DNA from 2 places in the Tepidibacillus fermentans genome. Region 2 is predicted to be linked to the other one. Evidence: predicted binding sites of a transcription regulator. Region 2 holds the regulator's gene; the other holds the start of a gene.
The links. The regulator Rex, encoded in region 2, represses fermentation and respiration genes when NADH is low (regulators of the CRP and FNR family bind a similar motif). The targets are predictions, from matches to a motif close to TTGTGAAATATTTCACAA.
Positions count from the first base shown of each region.

Region 1: EDD72_RS01190 (TIGR04053 family radical SAM/SPASM domain-containing protein) is a predicted target of Rex. The motif match lies at 3,816-3,833, and genes of this name have one in related genera.

Region 1 covers NZ_SMAB01000001.1:242,458-254,116, reverse strand. The annotation lists gene EDD72_RS01195 (magnesium transporter CorA family protein) at 1-576, shown strand, start outside; gene EDD72_RS12440 (hypothetical protein) at 1,196-1,333, shown strand; gene EDD72_RS12920 (hypothetical protein) at 1,437-1,568, shown strand; gene EDD72_RS01190 (TIGR04053 family radical SAM/SPASM domain-containing protein) at 2,602-3,675, opposite strand; gene EDD72_RS12435 (hypothetical protein) at 3,996-4,172, shown strand; gene EDD72_RS01185 (Crp/Fnr family transcriptional regulator) at 4,478-5,173, opposite strand; gene EDD72_RS01180 (5-formyltetrahydrofolate cyclo-ligase) at 5,188-5,769, opposite strand; gene EDD72_RS01175 (YwiC-like family protein) at 5,980-6,723, opposite strand; gene EDD72_RS01170 (PAS domain-containing sensor histidine kinase) at 6,875-8,128, shown strand; gene EDD72_RS01165 (response regulator transcription factor) at 8,097-8,756, shown strand; gene EDD72_RS01160 (DUF1664 domain-containing protein) at 8,796-9,068, shown strand; gene EDD72_RS01155 (MFS transporter) at 9,693-11,009, shown strand; gene EDD72_RS01150 (nitrate reductase subunit alpha) at 11,316-11,659, shown strand, end outside.
Region 2 covers NZ_SMAB01000020.1:19,815-31,473, forward strand. The annotation lists gene EDD72_RS10500 (MFS transporter) at 1-245, opposite strand, end outside; gene EDD72_RS10505 (SPASM domain-containing protein) at 277-933, opposite strand; gene tatC (twin-arginine translocase subunit TatC) at 1,309-2,049, opposite strand; gene EDD72_RS10515 (redox-sensing transcriptional repressor Rex) at 2,102-2,794, opposite strand; gene mobB (molybdopterin-guanine dinucleotide biosynthesis protein B) at 2,778-3,302, opposite strand; gene EDD72_RS10525 (molybdopterin-binding protein) at 3,296-4,291, opposite strand; gene mobA (molybdenum cofactor guanylyltransferase) at 4,260-4,907, opposite strand; gene EDD72_RS10535 (5-formyltetrahydrofolate cyclo-ligase) at 4,994-5,581, opposite strand; gene EDD72_RS10540 (ABC-F family ATP-binding cassette domain-containing protein) at 5,651-7,576, shown strand; gene EDD72_RS10545 (LTA synthase family protein) at 7,578-9,746, opposite strand; gene EDD72_RS10550 (PAS domain S-box protein) at 9,790-11,659, opposite strand, start outside.

The sequences.
Region 1 (11,659 bases), on a different contig from region 2:
TCATTCTATACGTTTAAACGGACAAGATTTATATTACAACTCTTATATAAAAATGCCACGTATTTCTTACAATATTTGAGGCAAATCGAAAAAACAAGTTACCGGATTGAACTCGAATTGCATAAATCGATGAAGAATAAAGAGTTAATCGAGCTTCTCGATTTAGAAAAATCCTTAGTTTATTTCTCTACATCGTTAAAAAGTAATGAGATTGTGTTAGAAAAAATGTTAAAGCTCGATTCGATTAAAAAATATCCAGAGGATACGGATTTATTAGAAGATGTTATGATCGAAAATAAACAGGCAATTGAAATGGCGAGTATCCATATTAATATCCTAACTGGTACGATGGATGCTTTCGCATCTGTCATTTCCAATAATCTCAATATCGTGATGAAATTTTTAACATCGATTACGATTGTGTTATCGATTCCAACCATGATTGCAAGTTTTTTTGGAATGAATGTAGATGTTCCATTTGAGAACAATCCCCATGCATTTATGATTATTGTTTCAATTTCTACGTTATTGTCGGTATTCATTTCTTTGATTTTTATAAAGCGTAAAATGTTTTGAATAGATTATAAACCAAAAAGCTGTTGGAACAATTCCAACAGCTTTTTACGTTCAACGGATGCGGATTTCATGAAAAATAGGTGATGGTATAGTCTTGAAAAAGGTAAGATTCATAAACTAGCAATGAACATATATTGAAAGGAGGTTAACTCCGTGGCAAATGCAAGGACCAGTTGGTTTGGAGGTTTTTCATGGATATGGTGGATCATTATCATTGTGTTATTCATATGGTTATTTTGGGGGTTCTTTGGGATTTTGTAACATAAACTGAATTTGCAAAAAGGGTCATCCATGGGGATGGCTCTTCTTCTAATTAAGGCGATCACCCATTTTTATAGAGATTAGGCTTTTCAACTATACAAAGCTAGGGGAATTTACATAGGTTATAGTACAAAGGACATTAAAGTCCAATAGAATCAAAAAGGAGGGTTTGATTATGGCTGATGGAGTTAAAGGTTGGTACGGAGGATATAGAACTCTATTATTGTTCATCCTTCTCGTGATTATTTTCTTCTGGTTTATTGGTGGCACTTGGTGGTAATCCGAAGGGGGAAGGCCTTGGTCTTCCCCTATTTTGCAATTTATCAATATAGCTGATGTGTAAAAAGGAGAGGAAGATATGGCGGCAAAACCAAGTTCAATAAGCGACTGGTTCTGGATCTGGTGGATCATTATTATCTTCCTATTTCTATGGATCTTTTGGAAAATCTTTAGTCTCCGCTTTTATGATCTAGGCTACTACTGGTGTCCATGGTAGAAGTACTCAGGAATGTTTAAGGGAGATCGTCTCCCTTTTTTTTATAGTAGCAAGAACACCTTTTAAATTCATTCTCATACTCCTTTGAAAGGGGGTGAAAGGAATGGCAGCGAATACCAACTTCTTTGCTGGTGGTTGGAGCTGGATCTTTTTGATCATTATTATTGCATTATTTATTTGGCTTCTTTGGGGCTTCAGCTCTTATGGATATGGTGGATACGGTTACTATTACTAATTACTAGGTGAATCACTATTTTTTCTTCAATAATGGATAATTAACTATACACTCTTTTAAGATCGATCATAAAGTATGGTAGAAATGGCAAAGGAGGGATAAAGAAATGGCAGGTGGATACGGCGGAGGATATTTCTTTAGCTATAGAACATTATTGCTGTTCATCCTTCTCGTGATTATCTTCTTCTGGTTTGTTGCTGGGGTTTGGTATTAACCCATTTTTAAGTGGAAATAGACATTTACACATACCTGTTATTCATGTCATTCATAAAGTAATGTAGAAAAAAGAAAAGGAGGGATAAAGAAATGGCAGACGGGTACGGTAGAGGATATTACTGGAGCTATAGAACATTATTGCTGTTCATCCTTCTCGTGATTGTCTTCTTCTGGTTTATTGGTGGCACTTGGTGGTAGTAGAAAATCGGGCATGTAACTAGAGCAGATCAAACTCCAATCACATATTTTAAAATTGAGGGTGAAAAAATCCTCAAAAATCAAAAATGGAGGGATAAAGAAAATGGCAAATGGATATGGAGGCTATTTCTGGAGCTATAGAACATTACTCTTGTTCATCCTTCTCGTGATTATCTTCTTCTGGTTCATTGGTGGCACTTGGTGGTAGTCAATGGGGGATTTATCCCCCTTTTGTACATAACAAATAGCAATTGTTATGTGACTCTCTTGAGTCGATTCTCAAAAAAGTTTTTTAGAAAACCCTCCTCTAAAAAGTCTGCATCAAGCAGACTTTTTCTCAGATCAGAAATTGGACATTTCGCAAATTTCAACGAATCTGAGTTCTAACCTCTAACATCTGATTCTTGGCATTTAACCAATTGTTCAATTTTGACTTCTGACCTCAGACTTCTGCCTTTATTATGCTGGGCACTCATCCATTCGATATATGTTTATGTGTATTGGTCAAGAAAGGTTCCGACAAAAACAAAAAAATAGTCCACTGAATTGGTGGACTATTTTCTTGAAATACTGAGAAATTGACGATTTCATCCATTTCAACGAAACCGACTTCTAACCTCTAACTTCTAACTGCTAATTCCTGTTTCGGCTGATAGATACAGAATGGGTCGCTTTCTAGATAATCTCCTGTTACTGCATAAGCTCTGGCTCTTGAACCACCACAAGTCTCACGATATTCGCAGATTCCACATTTTCCTTTGTATTTATCAGGATTACGTAAATCTTGGAAAATCGGAGAGTTTCGATAAATCTCAGCTAATGGCGTTTCTCGTACATTTCCAGCATAAACAGGAAGAAAGCCACTTGGATAAACCTCACCAATATGGGAAACGAAAACAAACCCTTTTCCATCATTAATCCCTGCTGCTCGTCCAATATGGTCATTTAATTTGGGAACAGAAGCTATGGCCTCTCCTTGATGTTTTTCCATAATGTATCGACGGTAATGAGGAGCTGCTGTCGTTTTAATATCATAGGGTACCTTTGAACTTAAATTGGACAACCATTCGAAGACTTCTTCGTGTTGAACAGGCGAAATCATATCTTTGATCTGACCACGTCCTGTTGGTACAAGGAAGAAAACACTCCACAATTCTGTTCCAAAGTCTTCTACCATTTTGGCGATGTTTTTTAAATCATGAATATTATATCGGCTTACTGTCGTGTTAATTTGAATCGGCATATTTAGTTCTTGTAAGTAGCGTAATGCTCTCATTGTAAGATCATAAGAACCTTTTGTACCACGGAAATGGTCGTGAATCTCGGCAATTGAACCATCAAGGCTAAATGCCCAACGGGAAAGTCCAAGTTCGTATGATTTTTTCATTGCTTCCTTGGTTACCTTAGGTGTAGCACTTGGGGTCATGGATGTACGAATTCCTTTTTTGATCGCATAATCCATCAATTCAAAAATATCAGGTCTCATTAAAGGATCTCCACCAGTAAAAACGAGGAGAGGGCTACCCATATCGATGATTTGATCGATTAATTGTTTTCCTTCCTCTGTTGTTAATTCTCGTGGATCCCGATGGTATTGAGCCTCTGCACGACAATGTAAACAATGTAAGGCGCAAGCTCTTGTTACTTCCCAAATGGTAATAAAGGGAGATTGATTGTAGTCAGGGATTCTCATCCAATACACCTCACAATTATGATACAAATATTGTAAAGTAAACTTTTCACTATGTATATGATAAAAATCACAGACAGCTTGATAAATTTTTCTATATCATAACTATACCATTTTAAAGAATTAGATCAAAGAGGACACATTTATGAAGTAGAACACATCTATGACCCAGAACTTGGCTTAAATATTAGAGATTTAGCTCTAATTTATGATATACTAGTGTTTGAAAATTTTGTTCTTTTGTGCAGAGGTTAGTTGTTAGAAGTTAGATTAGATGAATTGGCGAAAATGCCAGTTTACAAAGAAAGGAGAAATAAAGTCAAATGAAAGTGTTTTATGATTTGAAAATGCCAGTAGAATTAAAGGAAATTAAGGAAATCTTGAAGCCTTATGGGGGCCGTTGCGCCAAAATCAATGATGGAAAGCTAGAATACCAGATTAAAGAGGAAAAGGAACAGGAAGCATTACAGGCATTAAAAGAAAAAGGTTTAGTAGATTGATAATTGGACAGAAGGAGAGTCACGGATATTGACTCTCCTTTATCGATGACATACAAGCCAGCACCATCAACCGATAGTGATGCACGTATACATGGCTTTTTTTATTTCTTCCTCAGACAATGTAATCATTTCATCCACATATAGCTTTGTTAATTTCAAGGGTGAGATCACCAACCTGTTTTACGACTAATTTGTCTGCAATACTTTTAGTGTCTGGTAATTCGACTAATTTATTCTGTTGAAAGGATTCCGTCATCGCTGCCGCTTATAACCCAATCGCTTGAATCTAGGGATTCACAACCATATTAATTAATATAATTTTTCAATTCCTCTAGATTCTTAATACAGATTTCTCCACGTTTCATTGTTAAAATACCATTTTTCTCTAACTGCGACATCATCCGATTCACGTTTTCTCTTGCAGCACCAATAAAGTTTGCTAATTCCTGATGGGTTAATGATAATTGGATTTTAATCCCGTTCTTCGTTTGGATTCCGTAATCTTCTGATAAACGAATCAATGCCGAAGCAAGGGCACCTAATTTACCATAAAGTGTAATATCTCGGAGTTTGGACTGTGCAACATGTAAGCGCTGCCCCATTATCTGAATGATAGAGATCCCGATTTCCGGATAACGGTGAATGATCTTTTCCAGATCTTCATTTCGAATCATCACGACCTCACCGTCTTCAAGCATTTCAGCTGTTGCAGGATAGGTAGTTTTACGGAATAAAGCAACTTCAGCAAAAAGATCACCGGGTTTACGAATATTAAGAACGACTTCTTTCCCTTCAGGGGAAGATTTGCTCAGACGAACTTTTCCTTCCCGTAAGAAATAGACTGCATCTGCAGGGTCATTTTCCACAAATAAAATGGTTCCTTTACGTACCTGTTTGACGGTTAAGGCATTTTGTAAAAGTTCTTTATTTTGATCGGATAACTCAGCTAATAGAGGTATGAGATTAATGATTTGTTTGGTAGGCGATGGTGAATGGATCATGGATACCAACTCCTTTAAAAATTTTTAACAACCCAGCCCTCTTCGGTCAAAATCCCGTCAACAGGGATATCCCAAGGATCAATATTCCAATTCCCTCTAATAATCTGGAATTGATAAGCCAGAGCAATCTTTGGAATGTGTTTAGGTATTTTTCTCAAAAAATGATCATAATAGCCCATTCCATGACCAATGCGATTCCCTTGCATGTTAAAAGCAATCCCTGGAACGATAATCAGATTGAGTTGATCCACTTCAACAGGATCAATCCACTCTTTTTTTGGTTCGCGTAAGCCAAAGTACCCTTGTTCGACTATGGTTAAGTCTTGAATTCGACTAGGGATAAGATCACGTTCTTCCTTTACACAAACCGGAATCGAAACCTGTTTTTGCAGATTGAGCGCTTTGGAAACAAGATTATCAGTCTGTACCTCTTTGGGATAGCTTAAATAGGACATGATATGATTCGCCTGATAAAACATAGTCGATTCAAATAAATACTCTAGAATTCGCGTGGATAACGTGTGGACTAGATGATCGGGTAAGCTGGAACGTCTTGCCAATAATTCTTTACGAATCACTTCTTTTGTATAAATCAAACCGGTCACTTCCGATCTTTATACTGAGGATAGGGACTTGTATGTTCTATCACCGCTCTTAACCTATTTATAGAATCATACAAGCCGAATATAGAACATTAAGCTTTTGTTCACATAAATATCTATGTCCATTTTAATAATTTATGAGTATTAATTCAATTATCAACTTGAAAATAGGGAAAAAAAACCTATAAAAAAAGGGGGACTCCCCTATGAAACAAATAGGGGGTTTTGGTGATAGGATAATAATAGAAAAATCACAAACCATAATGTATTCCCAATCTCTATAATACCAACTGTTTTTGGAACAATTAGTCTTGTTTTGGGGGTAAAAATTCCCCGAATGGTTGAGAACAAGAATGCGATCATCAAGTAAGGACCTGAGAGATAGAAAGATAAGATTGGTAACGCAATCATATAGAAATAAGCAAGCCTACGAAAAGCTAGGTTTTGTTTCTCACGGTATAGGGTTTTCACATAGAGTGCCGAGCCAAAGAAGAACAAAATCTGAAGGGACCACAAGATTAACGCTGATCGATTTATATTTCCTTCTCCAACTTCATAAGTGACCAATACTGTTGAAGTAAGAGCAACTATTGCGCTCAGATCGTTAAATAATGCCCGTTCCTTTTTTTGTTTCGCGTAGTAAAGGTTGATCAAGAAAAAGGGAAGAATGCCGACTAAGATCAAGAGTAGCCGAGGGAAATAGAATAAAAATGGCAACCCCAAGAGTAATGCAATGACTAAATATTGAAAAGATATTTTCCACATTTGTCTACGTTCAACAGGTCGTTTTACTCCTTGAATAAATGGAGAAATAGAAATATAGGCAAAAAAAACGGCAAAAAAAAGAATAGAATGATACCAAATCATTTTTGTTGCTAATGTTCCAATCAAGAAGGGAGCGATCCACATCGCCCAAGCTCCATGTTCTTTTGGTAAGATCAGCTTCATAATCAATCCCCCCTTGAAACATTTCACATTCATCAATTAGATGACAGTTTTTCCTATATTACTTATAATAAATTTTAACAACGTTATTACATGCTTTCAATGAAGAAAATCACAGACAATCTATTGAGGTTATGAATTTGGGTGAGAAAAAATGTCAAATCAGTTTCAGAAACAGAAATGGTTATTTAAAGTATTATTGTCAACCGGAATTTCCCTACTATTTGTATTTGTCGTCATGATATCTTTTCGCACCATAGATAATGGAATCTATCGTTATTTACTTCTCTTTACTATCTCTTTTATTTTTTCTTCGATATTATTTCACTTTATTTTTCGCAAGGATGATGAGTTAAAAGCGGAAAGAGAACGACTAATTAAAGTCTTTGAACATGTATCTGATGGAATTATGATTTTAGATGAGAATAAGAATGTTGTTGAAATGAATCAAGCTGCTAAGGATTTTCTGGGCCATGACATCAAACCTGAGAGTTTTTGCCACCTTTGTGAGGATTCCCATGGTTCACTAAAAATCTGTGAATATGATAAATGTTTCTTAAATCAACAACGATTATCTTATTACGAGTTACAATTAAAGCATGAGAATGGATCAAAAATCCCTGTATCCGTAAGTACATCTCATTATTTAGATGTGGATCAAAAACCTTTAACGATTATTTCTATTCGTAATCTAAGTGATCATCGAAGAGGGGAACAAAGTCGAATTACGAATATTGTGACTGCATCAATGATTCGAGCACAAGAAGAGGAAAGAAAGAGACTTTCCCGTGAGTTGCACGATGGAATTGGGCAGTCCATTTTTAGTGTTTTATTGGGAATTGAATATGTAATGCCTTTAATCGAAAATGAATCGATTCGTGAGCATTTAGAGAATTTAAGAAAGACAACCAAACAAACCTTAGAAGAATTACGCCATATGGCTGTCGAATTAAGACCTTCTGCTCTTGATGATCTCGGATTAATTGCTGCTCTTAAGTCATATATGAAAACCTTTGGAGATACGTTTGGAATTCAAGTGAATTTTGAGTATTCAGGGGATAAGGACCGTCTACCAGCTAGTGTAGAAACAGCGTTATATCGAATCAGTCAAGAGGCATTAACGAATGTAGCCAAATATGCTGATTGTGATCGGGTTGATTTAACCATGTGTAAAAAGATGAATGAAGTGATTTTAAAGGTCACCGATTATGGAAAAGGATTCTCGGTGGATGATCTTCGTCGGCATGATAAAGGCGTAGGTCTTTATGGGATGGAAGAGAGAGCATCGATGTTAGGCGGGACATTTCGTATCACTTCTCAACTAGGGAAAGGTACAGAAATTGAGGTTCATATTCCTTTGCAAAAGGAGGAAGAAAATGGACAAAATCAGAATCTTATTGGTGGATGATCATGCCGTTGTTCGATCGGGATTGACCATGTTAATGAACGTCCAGTCCGATATGGAAGTCGTAGGAGAAGCAGCTGATGGAAATGAGGGAATTGCCAAGGCTTTAGAGTTAAAACCAGATGTGGTATTAATGGATCTTAGTATGCCTCATGGCCGTGATGGTTTTTCCGCTACATCAGAATTAAAAAAAGTGATGTCAAATGTACAAGTCCTTATTTTAACCATGCATGATGATGAAGAATATCTGTTTCGAGCCTTAAAGGTGGGAGCAGCTGGATATGTCCTAAAAAGTGCGCCTGGAAACGAGTTGCTTCACGCAATTCGAACGGTTTATAAAGGTGAAGCATATCTTTATCCAACTGCGACGAAGAGATTAATCGAAGGCTATCTTAAGTTTGCTGAAAAAGAAGAAGAGGATTCATTAGAGTTATTATCACCAAGAGAAAAAGAGATTTTATCTTATGTAGCGACAGGGTATTCCAATAAAGAGATTGCAGATAAGCTGATTATTAGTGTAAAAACGGTAGAGAATCATAAGGCAAAGATCATGGAAAAGCTGCAGCTTACGACTCGTCCACAATTAGTAAAATTTGCGATTAAAAAAGGGTTACTAGAATTAGATGAGTAAAATAGATTATGGTGCAATTACGTTTCGTGATATAATAGGGTGAATAAGTTTAAGGGCGGTGTTGAAATGGATTTGGACAAGCTTTTTGAAGGGATCAATGCCATTCAAAAGCAAATTAAAGGTTTTCAACAGGAAATGAGAGAAGAGATCACAGGGATTAAAGGTGAAGTCTCAGAAATTAAAAGAGACATCAAGAATATTAATGAACGCTTAGATCGTATCGAGGCTAGTTTAGAACTTCTTGCCAATCGTCAATTCAAGCATGAAACTGAGATTGAAGTGATGAAAAAGAAGTTTTTCACAAGGGTATAGCGGAATGCAAACTTGAAATGAAATGTAGGTACCGATGTTTTAAGTGAGACGAGAGGTACCTTTTTTTATTACATAAAAGTGATTCATATCCTTCTATATATTTGCACCTATTTGTTACCATTACGATACTGTTAAATAGTGATAAATGGGTGCAAATCATCAAAGGCTCTAATAATTTGACCCATACCTGTGTATGGACTCACATAAACAGTTACGTAAAAATGATAATTCACAGTAAGAGCGTACCAATAAACTTTATAAGTTTAATATACACCTGTTGGAATTATCCTTTAATGGATAAAGCCAATATTGCTTCAGCAACATCTCTAGCGCTAGTTATCGGAGTATGAATTTTTTAAGGACATTCAAGATTAGCAAAGCGAAAAAGTAAGGCAAGATTTGTTTCCTAAATAATCAAAGTTACGTTTGTGTACAAGTTAAAAATCAGGTGAGGGTTCTTCAACTCTCCCTGGTTCATTTTATAAAAACGACATTTACGTAAGACTAGGGAAATCACTACTAGAAAATAGGGGAGTTCCCTCATACTCCTAAAGCAAACGAAGAAGTAGAATGAAATTAGCATGATATGTAGATAATAAAATATTCAAAAAAGGAATGGTAGAGATGAACAGGGAAGAATTACTACAAAAGTATAATTTAAAAGGGAACCCGAATAAAGGTTTAATCATGGCAACGTTTGGCTTTTTTATTGGATTTGCTGCGGTATCATTATATGGTCCTGTTGCAACCAATTTTAACAAAATCATGCATATGCCAGGACTTATGCTCGGTTTTCTAGTTGCGGCACCAAACCTAACTGGATCTTTACTACGAATTCCGTTTGGAGCCTGGGTGGACAAAGCAGGTGGAAAGAAGCCCTTTTTAACTTTATTCCTTTTATCCATCATCGGAATGGCCGGATTAACAACAATTCTTTACTTATACTATCCAGACAATCTTACATTAAAAATGTATCCACTCATCTTTTTATTTGGTTTGCTTAGTGGCAGTGGAATTGCAACGTTTTCTGTTGGCGTTCCTCAGACATCATATTGGTTTCCACAGAATAAACAAGGTTTTGCTCTTGGGGCATATGGTGGTTTAGGTAATACCGCTCCAGGGATTTTTGGAATATTACTTCCTTTTGCATTAGTAGGATTAGGCTTGCCAGGTTCTTACGCCACATGGTTTGTTTTTTTAGTTGTAGGTACCGCGATTTATGCTGCATTTGCCCAAGATGCCTATTATTTCCAATTGCTTAAAAAAGGTGTAAACCAAGATGAAGCGAAGAAGGTGGCAAGGGAATTAGGACAAGAATTATTCCCTTCAGGAACTGTTGTACAAGCGTTAAAAATCTCTGCAAAAGTGCCTGGTACTTGGGGATTAGTAGCCCTTTACTTTACATCATTCGGTGGATTTTTAGCATTAACAACTTGGTTCCCAACTTATTGGATTCAATATTATGGAATCGGTGTTCGTCAAGCAGGTCTATTAATGGCATTAGGGTTCTCGATTCTTGCTTCGTTTATTCGTGTTTATGGTGGACATATTAGTGACAAATTCGGTGGAGAAAAAACAGCAATAGCTAGTTTTATGATCGTACTTGTCGGATCGGTTATTCTCATTCTTTCAAATAGCTTTGGAATCTCCTTATTAGGTGAAATTGTTATGGGTGTTGGTATGGGAGTAGCTAATGCGGCAGTATTTAAATTGGTTCCTAAATATGTTCCTAATGCACCTGGAGGAGCCAGCGGTTGGGTTGGTGGTTTAGGAGCATTTGGCGGGTTTGTCGTACCACCTATTTTAGGAGTTTTTGTTGATAGTTTTGGTAAAACTGGCTATTCAAAAGGATTCATGGTTTATACCGTTTTAGCCGTTTTTTCCATTGTAATCTCTATGGTATTAATGAACAAATACGGTAAGAATGCCAAAATAGCCTAACGAATCATTGTATATATGCTTTACCCTCCCATTTAAATAGATAAACAAGATTTTTATCATCTCTAAAACCCTGAAAAAGTCTCAGTGAATCATCACTGGGACTTTTGCTTTATATCGTTCAGCCTAACTTCAATGTTTAAGATTTCTTCGAGTCTAACCTTAAGGGTTCCGCTTTCTAGGCTCTGCTATGATAGGGAATCTTCCCGCGCCAAAATAGGGGAGTTCCCCGATATGGTAAAAAAAATAGAAAGGTTACAATGACAGTAAAGATTGTTTTGGTTGATTAGGAAAGAGAGGAGAGACCGCATGAAGAAAAAGCTTTCACCTTTGATGAAGAAGCTTCGTTTCTTTCGTCCGAGTGAACGTTACTCCAACGGATGGAGCGAATTAACGTCACAGGATCGGGAATGGGAAAAGATCTATCGTCAAAGATGGCAACATGATAAAGTTGTTCGTACCACTCATGGTGTAAACTGTACCGGTTCATGTAGTTGGAAGGTTTTTGTAAAAGACGGAATTATTACTTGGGAGAATCAGGCCATCGATTATCCAACAACAGGGCCAGATATGCCTGAATTTGAACCACGGGGCTGCCCAAGAGGAGCCAGTTTTTCGTGGTATACCTATAGTCCACTTCGTGTGAAATACCC
Region 2 (11,659 bases):
ATTATAATTAATATGTTCTTTTTATTAAACTTATCACCTAGAGTACCTCCAAATACTGAAAAAAGTATTTCTGGTAGGCTCATACTGATCATAGCTAAAGCAAAAAGAAGTGCTGAATTATTTGATATTTGCAAAACGAACCATACTATAGCAAACATAAACAGGGAATCCCCAAATCTTGATATAGCCTGCCCATAAAAATAATATTTAAAGTTTTTATTAGTTGTCAGTAATGATAAATTCATATTTTCTTCTCCAAATTATCAAATTTTATAATTATATATTTACAAATTTCTTTAGTTCGGGTATAAAAATTTCTTCAATAAATCCGTTGAAATTAGACAATTCTTCCATACATTGTTTTTTTCTATCAATTTGATTCGTTAGGTAACACCCTCCACTACAATAACCACCCAATTTACAAATTAAACAATCGTTTCTATTTATTAAATTATGATTCATCCAACTATTTAGGTTAACATTATTTGACGTAATATTTCCTATATTAAATTCTTTTCTACCAACAGAATAAGGACATCTATAGGCATCTAAAGATGAATCTATGTAATATCCATCATATAGCGACGATGTAGACCAACAGTAATGATATCTTGATCTGCCGGCCTCATATTGATTAAAATGTATCTTTATTAAATTTGATAAATAGAACGTAGACTTTAAAAAAACAATCTTATAATTGGAAGGAATGTTGTTGATTTTCTCAAATATTTTCATTAATTCTAATAATAACTCGTATTCTTTAAACATATAAGGATAATTTATTTCGTTTAGCCTATCATCTACCCTGGCAATCTCAAGTCTAAATAAATCTTTATTTGCCCAACCCCTTTGTTCCATCAAACTAAACATATCTCCTATTTGTGTGATATTCTGTTTATCAATATTCATGCTAACAACTACTGGAATAGACAATTTTAAAAGTATATCAATATTTTCAATAATTCTTTCTCCATTTTTGTTGTTCCCAATATCATAATTCTTTTTATTATTTTGATTTTCTTTTAAAATGGAAGAAGTTTAAGAATTTTGGTTTTTACCCCTTTTTATTTATAGAAAAGCAAGACAATTATTGTATACAGACAAGAAAATAGAAAAATTACGTGTTTCTTTTAAATTTTTTAGGAACTTTTTACTAAAATAATGATGGTTTTACACAATACGCCGATGAGGTAGATTGGCCTGGCCTTCAAAGCATTACGCCTGACACGATGTAATATCAATACAGAAAAATAAACAAACAAAAAGCACGCTTCCTTCTTCAGGTTGACGTGCTTTTTGCTGTTCATATTAAATTTCTTCTAATGCTTGTTGGCGTCTTTTCGAAGCCAACTTTGAGAGGAAAATACTAACTTCATATAACAAGATCAATGGAATAGACACAAGAATGTCTGACATTGGTTCTGGCGGCGTTAAGGTAACGGCGACAATGACCAATATAAAATATGCAATTTTACGAATACGAATTAGTAATTTCGGTGTAACAATTCCTAACCGTGTTAGAAACAGGACAACAACTGGCAATTCAAATAATAGACCAAATGGAAGCACAATATTCAGCATAAAGCTAAAGTATTGGGAGATTCCATATACTTCAACGACACCTAATTGTTTTGATAGATTGGATAAGAAAGTAACGACCATTGGAAAAAGGATAAAATAAGCAAATGACACTCCCAGTAAGAATAAGATAAATGCCGTGGGGATAAACCAAATTGTGGCTTTTTTTTCTCTCTTCGTTAAACCTGGTGAGATAAATCTCCATACCTGAAATAAAGCAAAGGGAAGAGAAAGCGTAATTCCAATCGCAAATGCAAATTGCATATACACTCTTAAAGCATCAGATAATCGAAAAACATTCCAAGTAATATTTTTGGCATTTAGATCATGTGTAAAATAGCGAATCACAGGATCAGCTAACACAAAACCAACAATCAAAGAAATCACAAAAAAGATAATGGTCCAGATAATTCTTTTCCTTAGTTCTTCTAGATGACCAATAACCGTCATGGCTTGATCTTTTTCCTCCATAAAAACCGATTCCTTTCTTTCAAGGTTTTCATTCAGTAAACAATTTCTTATTTTAAGAATCGAATTGTGACTCAGTTGCGGTTTCAGCTTCAGTCTCCTTTTCTTCTTCTAACACATTGGGATTTTTTAAAAAGTACACCAATGTTTGTAGTTCAGTTGTTAAGTCAATATGATGAACTCTCACATTTGGCGGAACCGTTAAACGTGAAGGTGTGAAATTAAGGATTCCTTTGACACCTGCCTCAACTACTTGATCCGTTACTTGTTGGGCCACATAGACAGGTACGGTTAAAATTGCCACTTCTACACGGAATAAATCGACAACCTCTTTTAAGCTTTCCATCCCATAGACGGGAATTCCATCAATTTCCCGATTAAATTTGTTGGGATCACTATCGAAAGCCGCTACGATTTTGGTATTTCTACTTTTATAAAAATTGTAATGTAATAATGCTTTTCCTAGGTTACCAACACCAATAAGGATAACGTTTGTTACTTCATCCTGTTTTAAAAAATCTCTTAAAAATTGAAGTAAATAGCTGACATTATATCCGTAGCCTTTTTTTCCCAGTTCCCCTAAATAGGAAAAATCGCGACGGATCGTTGCCGGATCAATCAGCAATTCTTTACTCAACTGTGCGGATGAAACTCGTTGTTTTCCCATGAGATGCAATTTTTCAAGATAGCGATAATAAAGCGGTAAGCGCTTTGCTGTTACGTGAGGTATTTTATTTTCTTGAGCCATGCTTTTTCTCCCCCAATATCTTCGTTTCAATGAAATGAACAATCCCATTAAAGTCGTTTATATCATAAACCGGGACTTCTTCTAGTTGTAATGGTAGAGATGTTGCAATCGCGATTACATCTTTTAATTGAGGAAGTAGTTCTAGATCCGTTTCTCTTCTAACTAATAAAACTTTGGGCGGAGACTCGTGTTTATAACCTTCTACAAAAATGATATCAACATTTTCTATGTGTGATACAACTTCTTCAAATGAGATTGGTTTTGCTAAATTTTCAATCATTGCTAGTTTTTCTTGCGAATTGATCAGTACGATATCAGATCCAGCCTGAGCATATTTCCATGTGTCTTTTCCCTGTACATCCATTTGAAACCGATGGGCGTCATGTTTAACCGTAGCCACTCGATAACCTTTCTCTTTAAAGGCAGCAATGATCTTCGTTAATAGTGTCGTCTTACCACTACCTGAGAAACCTACAAAACTAATGATGGGAATCTGCTTGTTTAACAACCGAAATAACCTCCGTAACCGAGACGAATAATTTCTTCCTTGGTTACTTTTTCGCCTACTAAGATACGAGGTAAAACTGCATCAAATGCTGTATAGGGATCGTGAAGCACACCACCAGGTAATCCTAAAACAGGAATGGTGCCAATATAAGCGATCATTAACATCGACCCAGGTAGCATGGGCGTACCTTGAGTGACCACTTCACTTGCTAATTCCCGAATGGCAAACGGACTTCGATCATCAGGATCGACTGACATTCCACCCGAAACAAGAATCAGATCTACTTTTTTCTCGACAAAATCATTAATTTCCCTTTGGATCAGATCAATATCGTCAGGAGCAAATCGTTGTTCGATTAGTGTTGAGCCAAATGCTTCTAACTTCCTTTGAATAATTGGTCTGAAGCGATCTTTTATTCTTCCTTTATATACTTCGCTCCCTGTGGTAACAAGTCCCACTTTAAAAGGAATGAACTCTTTTACTTGAATGACCGCTTTTCCTTTTACCAATTGTTCTACTTTCTCTACCCATTTCTCTTCAACAATCAGAGGTAATACTCTTGTACCTGCTAATTTAGAACCTGGTTGTACAATTTTGTGATTTACAATTGTCGCTAGAGCAACATCTTGTACATGATTGATTTGGTGAACCAATTCTTCATCGATTTTCGCAAGTCCATAAATAGATGAAGTTAATGTCACTTTTCCTTCATAGGGATCATTCATTTCGACGTTTTTGCCTGCGATTGCCTTGGCCAAACGAATGGCAGCATCGTTTTCGTGAAGATACCCTTCCTTCCAATCAATGACATAGATATGTTCTTTGCCAATATTTAAGAGTTCTGGAATATCTTCTTCACGAATCACATGACCTTTTTTAAAAGCCCTTCCTTTAAACTCTCCTGGTACAATCTTTGTTAAATCATGAGCAAGAGTATACCCCACGGCATCCTCTACTCTAATTTCTTTTAACATCTCGTTTTTCACAATCTTCCTCCTTGATCCAAACTAATGCTTGCTGATAATCTTCTGGATGATTCATATTAAAGAATATTCTCTCGTTGCGATTAAATCGAGCCACGATTTGTTCAGCAATGATCATTTTATTTTCTTGCTCGAAGATCCATTTTACAAGGCTGTTCTTACCCTCTACTAATACTTTTTCTATCGAGTCTAATACGTTTTTTGCATAAATTCCATATAATGGTTGCAACTGCCCTTTCCATTTTGGTATAACTAGGTCGACTTGCCTTGTTTCCGCTAATTCCACCATATAACAAGCGAACTCCATCGAAAAAAACGGCATATCTGCTGCAACAACAAAGTGATAATGATGATCACTTTCCTTAAGACCTGTTCGAATTCCATTTAATGGTCCCAAATAAGGAGTCGAATCATAGACCACATGAATTGGGATTCGTGCATGATCAAATGACGGAAATCGATATTCGCCACCTGAAACAATGAAGATTTCCTGCGAGTATTTACTTAAATATCGGATCGACCGCTGTAGCATCGTTTCCTGCCCCATCATTAAATCCCACTTAGGATATCGATTCATTCGTTTATTCTGACCACCAGCTAATAATATCGCTGCAAAATCCATTTCTTTATTCCTGCCTATATTGTACAATATTTTCAATCATTTTGCTCACAAATGAACAAACTTCATTTATTTTGATTCTATCCTAATTATAATTTAATACAACCTTTTTCAGTACAAATTTCATTAACTGAATAATCATGATCATCTCTAGGTAAATGTTGAACCAGTTGGAAATCATAGGCAACACCAATAAGGTAGGGAAGTTTTCTATAACGATCAAAGAAACGATCATAATATCCCCCACCATACCCCAATCGGTATCCTTCTTGATCAAACGCTAACCCTGGTACTAATACTAGCTCAATTTGGTCAATGGGAAAAGGATTTTTATCACAGATAAGGGGTTCGAGAATGCCATAGTTTCCTTCTTCTAATTCATTCCACGACTGAATGAAATAAGGAACCATTTGCTTGTTTGTCGGATTTGTCTTTGGTACAATCACTTTTTTCCTCTGCTGCCACGCATTTTCAATTAATAAAGTTAAATCGACTTCATTGCGAAAAGAAAGATAAACCATCAATGTGTTACTATTTTGATAAATGGGATGGTGCAATAAATGCTGAACAATTTTAGCCGATGTATTTCTAACGATTTTCGGATCTAATTGGTTTCTTTTTTCTGTGAAAAACCGACGTAAACTTTCTTTGGTTTGTTTCCCCATTCTTCCTTCCATTCCTTTCACTTGCCTCGCTTCCTGATTATACGTTACACTTATTTATGGATTATTGAATGAGGTGAATATATGATTTTATTACAAACGAAAAAGATCTCCAAGTCGTTTATTATAGATCCCATTTTATCGAATATTGATCTACAAATCCATTATCAAGAACGGGTCGGACTCGTAGGTGTAAATGGAGCGGGTAAATCTACCTTACTTAAAATCATTGCCGGTGAACTAACTCCTGATTCTGGTGAAATTCAAGTTGCAAAAGGCTCTACTATCGGCTACCTTTCCCAAGATAGCGGTTTAGAATCCAATAAGACGATTTGGGAAGAAATGCGATCTGTCTTTTCTAATCTTATCGAACAAGAAAAAGTCCTTCGTCAAATGGAGCAAAAGATGGCGACACTTTCGGAAACGGATCCAGAACAATATGAACACTTAATGAATGACTATGCAAAAATAAGTCAAGATTTCCAAGAAAAAGGCGGCTATAGTTATGAAGCTAAAATTCGTGGAGTGCTACATGGTCTTGGTTTTCAACAATACGATTACAAGACAACCCTAATTTCTACACTAAGTGGTGGACAAAAAACAAGACTTGCTTTAGCTCGGCTTCTCCTTACTTCCCCAGATTTATTGGTTCTTGATGAACCTACTAACTATCTTGATATGGAGACGTTAACATGGCTAGAAGCATATCTCAAAGCTTACCCTGGAGCGATTCTTCTTGTCTCCCACGATCGCTACTTTCTTGATCGTCTTGTTACGGTGATCTATGAAATTGAAAGAACCAAAGTAACCCGTTATGTTGGGAATTATAGTGCCTATATTGAACAAAAAGCAGCAGAAATTGAACAAAAGTTGAAGCAGTACGAAAAACAGCAAGAAGAGATTGCAAAATTGGAAGATTTCATTCAAAGAAATATTGCCCGAGCCTCAACCACAAGAAGAGCTCAAAGCCGTAGAAAAGCTTTAGAAAAAATGGAACGTATCGATCGACCAATTACAACTCAACGAAAATCTTATTTTACGTTTGACATTGAAAAACAAAGTGGGCATGTTGTATTGCTAGTGGATAACATTCGCATGCAGTTTGAGCAGCAATTGCTTTTTCGTAACGTTTCCTTCCAAATTCATCGACAAGATCGAGTGGCCTTAATTGGCCCAAATGGTGTAGGGAAATCAACCTTATTTAAAATCATCTTAAACCAACTCAAACCAATAAGTGGTTCTATCAAATATGGCTCAAACGTTGCAATTGGTTATTATGCTCAAGAACAAGATGATCTAACGCCTGAAAAAAGTGTTCTTGATGAAATCTGGGATCAATATCCAGAGATGAACGAAGTAGAAGTCCGAACCCTCCTAGGCAATTTCCTCTTTACAGGGGATGATGTCTTTAAAAAAATTAAGGATCTAAGTGGTGGAGAAAAAGCCCGTGTTGCATTAGCAAAATTGATGTTAAAAAAGGCGAATTTCCTTCTCTTAGACGAGCCTACAAACCATTTGGATATCATTAGTCGCGAGGTTCTTGAAAATGCTTTGGTAGACTACCCTGGAACGATCTTAATGATTTCTCATGACCGTTATTTTCTGAATCGAATTACAACTATGACTCTTGAATTATCACAAGATGGTGTGAAAACTTATCTAGGAAACTATGATTATTATCTAGAAAAAAAGGCAGAAGAAGAGCAAGAAAAAGAATACCAACAAATGAAAGAGACGGAAAAATTACAAAGAAACCGATTCATTGAAGAAAAAGAACGAAAAAAAATCGAACGTCAACTCAAACGACAAATTGAAGAGATTGAGTTACAAATTGAGCAACTGGAAGAGAAAATCACTTTGATTGAGGGAGAACTACTTCTTCCTGAAGTCTATTTGGATCATCAACTTGCTCACAAAAAAAATCAAGAATTACAGCAATTGAAAGAAAACTTGAATCAGGTGTTAAATCGATGGGAAACACTACAATATGAGCTAGAGGAAATTCTCTAGCTCATTTCTCTTCTAAAGCCAAGTATAGCATTGGCGATGCCACAAAAATAATCATCGTTGAAGCAGCTACAATTCCCGAATCATTTACAAGTAATGCTATAAACGCACCAACCACAATTCCATAAAAACCATAAAATAGGTAGGGTGATTGTTCAAAAAAAGTTTTTATAGCTCCGCGAGGTTTCATAAATAAGATGCCAATCACGACTAAAGATGTAACCATAACCTTACTCCAGGAAGAAACCTGTATCAGCTTCCAGTTCATGGCTAACTTTCGAGCGATGATTGAGTAGATCGAAGAAAAATCGCCTTGTGTCAGTAATTGTAACGCCCTTCCTATATGTGATTGTTCATCACTTCCAATGGCAAGATTGCTGCAGATTAAGGCTGAAAAACCCAAAACCATTAATGCAAGAAATATCCAGATACCTTTCTTGCGAAAAGAAACGTGTAACATTTGAAGAAAAGTAAATGTCGTTGCTACCAAAGCAGAAATTGCGCCTCCTGCATTCGTTCCTAGGGTTGGGGCTAGAAGAAAATAACTAATTACACTATAAATCAGAGCAGTTACTCCTAATGTCCAACGATTTCGTTTTTTATGAATGATTGACGATGTAAATAGGAGAGTTGCACCAATATATACTCCCATATATTCATTGCCAATTCCATAATACCTTGCTCCAATGATCGGATCATAGCCAAGATAAGATCTTTTCATAAAGTAGGCACCCATACTTAGATCAAGTGTAATTCCTAACCATGTAAGAAAGCCAATGACAACAAAGATTGAAATCGACTCTTTGTACCTTGTTACTAACCCTAATAAAAGACTGATGATGAATAAAAGGAGAATATAGAGCCATGGTTGAATCTTGTAAAACGGAGAAGTGACTAGAAGCAGTAAAGGCAAATACAACATTCCAATTAAACCAATTCTCATAAAACGATACCCTTTTTTCCACTTTATGAACCAAACTGCCATCGATAGAATCAAGAGAATAATTTGCCAAAAAATAAAGGTATATAAAACTGTTGGTCTTTGACGATAAGTGATAAATAGTTGATTTAGATCATTGAGCAGTAACCGATCTGATGAAATGAGTTCCATACTTTGTCCAATCATCTCTGATGGCAAATGATCAACTCCTAACAGGGATAAAATAGTAGGTGCAATATCCACATTACTAACAATTCCAATCCTCTTTGTCGTATTCGATGTTAAGAAGTTTCCTGCCGCTTTTGGGTTGTACCACCAAATAGGAGCTAACAACTGACGATCTTCGATCGCCTGATCAGAAACCATTGGTGCAAAGACAAGTAATTGTTGATTATCATTTAATTCATTTTTCAAGCGTTCAATAAACTTCCCTTGTTCTTGAATGATCATTCGTCTTACCGTTTGATACTGGTCTATACTCATTTGTTTTTTAAATTGATCCAATCGGTATAAATCGCCAAGATCAAAAACAATTAATGAAATTCCTGCATTTCGATCTTGAAGAAATCTTTGATATAAGTACTCATAATTCGTTTTCACCCCATAAGGTCTTGCTGGATCAAAAACAATGGTATGCTTTCCCACATCACCAAAACTTTGTCCATTCTTATCCATGATAAGTAGCGGGGCATAACGCTTTGGGATATCGATATCCTGATTCCCATAGACTCGAGCTTGTAATCCAGCTTGTTTTAGCGAATCTCCTAAAACTCCATAAACAAAAGGGAATTTCTGATTTTCTTCTTGAAGAAGACTTTGAATAGAGAGAAAAAGAATCGTTTGATCATTTACGATTCTTCCTGTTTGTTGACGATAGAGATCCTTGGCGCGGACTTTTCTGACTTCATCCACATATTCTATACCTAAAAATGAATCACCAATATCCTTCGAACTTAATGCACGAGTACTCACACTAATCGTCAAATAAGCATTCGAATCCGTTTTGCTTCCCGCTGAATTAATATTCATCGCTCCTTTTGCAGCAGATTGCTCTAAGGTATGAAAACCAACGGTATTGACATAAAGGGGATAATCCAAAAAAGCAAGATGATTCACAAGCACCATGATGATTTGTGTGTCAATCTCTTCTTTCTTTTCAGAAGCGAATGAAAAAGACGATCCTAATAATAAGATCGTCAAAATGGTTAGAACGAAGGAAATTCTTTTAAACATGTTAACATCCCTTCTAAACAAGCTAATTCTATTTTTCCCATGTTTAGAAGGAATCATCCCTATCAAGGGGAAAAGATAAAGTAACTTTTGTGCCCTCACCAAGTTTGCTTTGAATATCTAATGTTCCCCCATGGTTTTCCATAATTCTACATGAAATCGGGATTCCTAAGCCAGTCCCTGTTTCTTTTGTCGTATAAAAAGGTTCATAAATTTTTGCTAGATTTTCTTCGGAAATTCCTACGCCATTATCAATCACATAAACATAGATCACTCTCTTTATTTCATCGTACGAAGTCTTAATGATGACTTCACCACCGTCATCCATGGCTTGGATTGAATTCCGAATTAAATTGATAAATACCTGTTTGATTTGGCGCTCGTCTAAATCAACCGATGGCAATTGATCGGCTAATTTCATTCCTAATTTCACATTATAAAGCAGCCCTTCGGCGTTCATAAAACCGATAGTATCTTTAATGATCTGGTTTAATGATGCCGTTTTCATTTGTGGAGCACTTGGTTTTGCTAAAAGCAACATTTCCTTAATGATCTCATTAATATGGGCAATTTCCTTAAGAACGATCTCTAAATATTGTTGATTATTCCCCTTTAGTTCATACTTTAATAGTTGAATAAACCCTTGAATCGTGGTTAAAGGATTTCGGATCTCATGTGCAGTTCCAGCTGCCAATTCTCCAATCAGCGCTAGTTTATCTGCTCTTTGGATTTGTTCTTCTAGTTCGATGACTTTAGTAATATCTTTATAAATTCCTACCGCACCGATTTGTTCTCCATTTTCATTTCTCATTAACTTGGTGGAAATGATTAAATGGACTGTTCTGCCATCTTCTGTCTTAATCTTCTTTTTATGGTTGGTATATTCATACCCACTTCTTAGGGTAAGGGTTAATTTTGTAAAAATCGTTTTTTTCTTAATAAAAAGATCATCATAAGATTTTCCAATTACTTGTTCCGCCTTTAAATCTGTCATTTCTTCGGCTCCACGGTTAAAACTAATAATAATTCCTTGATTATCAACCGTGATCACCCCATCTGAGATGGAATCTAAGATAATCTTTGATCGTTGTTCTACCTTTTGCAATCGACTTTGCTCTGAGATATCAATAAACGAACTGACGATTCCTAATAATTCCCCTGCTTCATCATAGATCGGTTTGGTTGATGTAACAACGGGTATTTCCCTTCCGTCTTTCGTTGGACAGAAACTTTCAAATCCCAAAAAACTCTCGCCAGATCGTAAAGTTTCCCAGAAGATATGTTGTGTATCACCCAAGAGATTACCAGATACTGTAAAATTTTCAATTTCCTCTTTTGTAAAACCCGTCATTTGTATTGCAGCTTCATTTACAGATTGAACTAAACCATTTTTATCATAATAGACGATACCAAAGGGGATATTATCAATGATCGATTTAATCACTTTATAACTTGAGGTTAAATCTTCATTTATATGATTGACGGATTTTGCAATCTCACCAAACCGATCATCCCGCATACTTAATGGTTCCCCTGTCTTCTGTAATGCTTGTAATTCTTGTTTTAACTGATTGATTTGTCTTTTTGTTTTGAGATCGACCCATTTTGCACCCAAAATAGCAATCACAAAAGCAATGAGAAAAATAAGCGCAAATAAATAAGGATCCGTCTGTTTTTGTTCATCGACATGATAAGTATAAATGAATCCTTTAACACTGCCATTTTCAGTAATCGGTACAAAATACACTAATTTACCATTTAACTCAGTATAAAAAGGATCCGTTCCCCTATATTCTAAGTTCAATTGAATCAGTGGATTGGAAAATATTGACAAAATTTCCTTAAGTCCAAGATGTAAAACAACTTTCTCTTTTGATGAACTATAAATTCCAAGGGCTCCATGATTAAGTCCCTCT